Regions from separate parts of the Protofrankia sp. Cas4 genome, predicted to be linked through region 1. Evidence: riboswitches for the same ligand, from Rfam matches in the RefSeq annotation. Region 1 holds a riboswitch; the other holds the start of a gene.

The links. A riboswitch is a leader RNA that binds a small molecule or an ion and turns the genes downstream of it on or off. The one in region 1 is predicted to bind cyclic di-AMP.
Region 2: it holds a riboswitch for cyclic di-AMP, as region 1 does, so the genes downstream of both, U9979_RS03390 (transglycosylase family protein) here and U9979_RS12820 (C40 family peptidase) in region 1, are expected to answer to the same signal.

Annotation. Positions count from the first base shown of each region.
Region 1 covers NZ_CAUVXL010000137.1:6,050-8,248, reverse strand. Annotated here, with positions in the region: gene U9979_RS12825 (peptidoglycan-binding domain-containing protein) at 107-643, opposite strand; cyclic di-AMP (ydaO/yuaA leader) riboswitch at 1,090-1,248, shown strand; gene U9979_RS12820 (C40 family peptidase) at 1,363-2,040, shown strand.
Region 2 covers NZ_CAUVXL010000032.1:3,117-5,315, reverse strand. Annotated here, with positions in the region: gene fbaA (class II fructose-bisphosphate aldolase) at 1-985, shown strand, start outside; cyclic di-AMP (ydaO/yuaA leader) riboswitch at 1,209-1,381, shown strand; gene U9979_RS03390 (transglycosylase family protein) at 1,453-2,187, shown strand.

The DNA.
Region 1 (2,199 bases):
TCTGCCGGCTAGCGTCTGCCGGCCGGCTAGATGATTTTTCGAGGTTTGTGCGACGGAAGAGTCCTTGTCGATCGCACAAACCTCGAAAGATCGCGTAGGCGTCGGTTCACCGACCTTTGATGTCGAGGAAATAGTCGAGAAGACGCCAGGTCGTCCGGTCGACCACACCGGTGACTGCCACCGCCGGGTCGTTCAACCGGCAGAATTCCTGGAAATCACGGAACGCTTTTTCCGTCAGCGGGCCGAAGGCGCCGTCCGGGGAGAACAGGCGATTATCGCCCTCCCGGCCCGTAGCGATGTTGAGCGCGTTCTGAGCGGTCGTGACCGGGTGGCGCAGATCCGGGAACACCCCTGACTCGCCCTGGTCGAGGGACCCGCGCGCGCTCGTCGGGAAGTAGGCGAACCGGTTCGGCGAATTCTGGGGGGCGAGCGGGAAGCGCGGGCCACCGCTGAACATCGACTGCCAGTTCACGCATCCAACGATGAGTATACCGCCGGCCAGCCAGGTTCTGCGTAGTACCTGATCGTTTCCGACGTTACCTTCGACCGTGGCAATATTATTGCCGGTGCGTTCGACGACCAGGCCATGGGCTCGCGCCCAGGACCAGATCGTGGTGACCGTACTTCGTGTGATTGTGGCCATCCCCGGCGTAGCCGACCTCCGCCAACGCATGCTCGACCAACTGTTGCACAGCCGTCATCGCTGACTCCTTTTCGGCGACGCCGTGTTGGCGGCCGGGACCGATGGTAAGGATTCGACCGAAGACGATGCCAGAACCCCTGCCAGAACCCCTGCCAGATGAGACAAGACGTACCCCGTCGATTGGCCTGTTTCCTCATCGGTATCACCGTGCGTGCTCTGGCGGCCAATGTATGTCGGTACTCTGCCGCCGCGCTCGATCCACTGCCAGCGGTGTTGATCTGATTTCTCTGACCGGCCGGCCGGATGATTGACACGCATAGTAGTCGACATGCGTCGAGATTCGCGGAAAATGGCCCTTGCGGTCACAGCGTGTAGTTCGCTACCGTGGCCGGGCTCTCAGCAACACCGGGCCGAACGCCGAGTTCTGCCCTCGGTCCGGTGTTCCCTTCTAGTAATCACCAGGGCAGCAGCGGGGGAACCAGGACTTGGCGGACGTCGCCCTTGTGGCGCCGTCCTCGGGGTGAAGTCGGCCGCGGATCTCCGCGCTGACCGGGCTTCCCGGCCCGAACCCGACAGCTAACCTCGCAGGCGTACGGGAAGGATCATTGTTGCCTGCATATCAGGCGTGTGCAGATTCTGCTGACGGGGTTCCGTCCGGACACGGTCGCCACCGTGCACCGACCGCCAGGTCCAGCTTCCGCCGCCGGTCCGCACGTGCGGTGGTTGCCGCCGCGGCCACCGGGACCGTCGCTCTGACCGCTTTTGCGGCCCCCGCACTGGCGAACGACGCCGGGGCTGACAGTCCGGCCGGCTCGACCACTGCCACCACTGCCACCACTGCCACTGCGCAGACCTGGGCCGGTGACACCGCTGCCGGTGACGCCGGGACCGCGCCCTCGGCGTCCGATTCGCCCTCGGCGTCCGACCCGGCGTCGGCCGCTGGTTCGGCGTCGGCTGCTGGTTCGGTGTCGGCCCAGACTGGCGGCCTCTCGGCACCGCCGGACAGTGCATCGTCGCAGCAGGACGGTTCCGCGGCGTCCACTGCCAGTCTCGGTGAGAAGATCGTCTATTTGGCATCGAAGCAGGCGGGCAAGCCATACGTGTGGGGCGCCCAGGGTCCGAACTCCTTTGATTGTTCCGGGCTTGTCCAGTACATCTACAAACAGCTCGGCCGGAGCGTGCCGCGAGTGACCGACGCCCAGTACGCGGCGTCGCAGAAGATATCGCGGGATGCCAAGCAACCCGGTGATCTCATCTTCTTCGGGCAGCCCGGAAACATCCATCACGTGGCGATTTACGCCGGGGCCGACATGATGTGGGCCGCTCCCCACAGCGGAACCGTCGTCCGGCTTCAGAAGATTTATTCCACGAGTTATCTCGTTGGCCGCCTGGGGTGACCTGGCTCGACTGTTAACAGACATGCGACCCGTCATGGCCGGGCTGCCGCGTGCCCCACCGTGGGCATTCCGCCAGCTTGGCTGTGACGGGTGCGTCCGCGCGGCGCCCATGAGCCGATCGACGATACTGAAGTGAGATATCTGATAATGACCAGGGGA
Region 2 (2,199 bases), on a different contig from region 1:
CGAGGCATTCGCCTACCCGGCGATCAACGTTACGTCGTCGGAGACCCTGAATGCAGCCCTGAAGGGCTTCGCCGATGCCGGCAGCGACGGCATCGTGCAGGTCTCCACCGGCGGTGCCGAGTTCCTCTCCGGCACCCGGGTGAAGAACATGGTCCTCGGCGCGCAAGCACTCGCCGAATTCGCCCACCATGTCGCCAAAGCGTACCCGGTCAATATCGCCCTGCACACCGACCACTGCCCCGCGGACAAACTCGACACCTATCTGCGCCCCCTGCTTGCGATCTCCAAGGACCGGGTTCTCCGCGAAGGGCGGGATCCGCTGTTCCACTCACATATGTGGGATGGATCGGCAGTCGAGCTGGAGGAGAATCTCAAAATTGCCGACGGCCTCCTGATCGAATGCCACCAGGCCAAGATCGTCCTGGAGGTGGAGATCGGTGTCGTCGGCGGCGAGGAGGACGGTGTCGTCGGTGCGATTGACGAGAAACTTTACACCACGCCGACGGACATGTGGCGCACCGCCGAGGTTCTCGGCACCGGCGAACGGGGCCGCTACATGCTCGCCGCAACCTTCGGAAATGTGCACGGTGTATACAAGCCGGGCAATGTGAAACTCCGTCCGGGAATCCTTCGGGACGGGCAGCAGTATGTCGCGCAGCAGCTCGGTCTGCCAGTCGACGCCAAGCCCTTCGACCTGGTGTTTCACGGCGGTAGCGGTTCCGACCTGGCCGAAATCCGCGAGACGCTGGACTACGGCGTTGTCAAGATGAATGTGGACACCGATACCCAGTACGCATACACCCGGCCGATCGCCGACCATGTCTTCAAGAACTACGCCGGCGTACTGAAAGTGGACGGCGAAGTAGGTGTGAAAAAGCAGTACGACCCACGCAGCTACGGCAAGGCAGCCGAGTCCGGTATGGCCGCCCGTGTCGCGCAGGCCTGCGCAGACCTGCGCTCGGCGGGGCGTTCGCTGACCAGCTGACCCATCCGGCCGAAGGAGGCGCGACATCGCTTTTCGCGCCTCCTTCGGCCGCCTGCAAGCAAGCTGAGCGCATGCATGCGCGCGTTAGCAGTCGATCTCGAGGAACGGCAAGAGTGGACAGCGCGATGTGCGCATAGTCACGAACCGCATTCACGGCTTGTTCAGCCACCAGCAATTCTGGTTATGGTCTGCGCCGTGCCCGTCGATACGATGGGGACACGTCGGGCGGCACGCCGAATCCTGCCCTCGCTCGACGAAAACCAAACTTGCGGCAGGAACGGGGGACCCACTTTCGGACGTCGATATCGGGCGTCCTCGGGGTGAAGCCGTGAAAGCGGCCGGGCAGTCCCAGCCCGAATCCGACAGCTCACCTCGCAGGCGTGGGGAAGGGCATTACCAATATGTCCAGTACACGTTCTCGTGGCCGACATCGTGGAGTTCGCCGGGCTCGGATCCGCACCCGGGCCATGGTGGTGACCCCGGCTCTGGTCGCCGCGATCAGTGGCGGCATCGCGATGTCCCAACCGGCCAGCGCCGCCACGACCTGGGAGGGGCTTCGCCAATGCGAGTCCGGCGGTGACTATGGGGCGAACAGCGGCAACGGCTACTACGGCGCTTACCAGTTCTCGCTGGGCACCTGGCAGGGCCTGGGCTTCACCGGCCTGCCCAGCAGCGCGGCCCCCGGCACCCAGGATGCAGCCGCGATCAAGCTCGCCGCCCGCGCCGGCTTCGGCCAGTGGCCTGCCTGCGGCAAGGGCATGGGCGCCGACCAACTCGGGGGCGGCACCAACCCGGCCGGCACCGCAAGTCCCGGCGCATCGGGCACCGGCAGCGGTGACAGCGGTGACAGCAGGGATGCACCGGACACCAGCGCATCGGACTCGAGCTCATCCGACACCGACTCGTCGCAGGCACCCTCGTACGGCAGGAGCGGTTCCTCGCGCTGGCAATGGCGCACGGTGAGCACGGACATCTCGTCGAACTCCGCTGATGCGAGGCCCCTTACCGCCGACCTCGTCGATCAGGTGCGGTCAGACGTTCGGTCGTGGCAGCACCAGATGAACAGTCTTGGCTACAAGATCCAAATTGACGGTCGGTATGGACCTGAGTCGGCCGGCGCGGCCAGCCGCCTGCAGGCCGACAAGGGCCTGGCGGTCGACGGAATCTGTGGGCCGGAGACCTGGGGGATCACCTTCAGCTGAACAGCCGGCAGC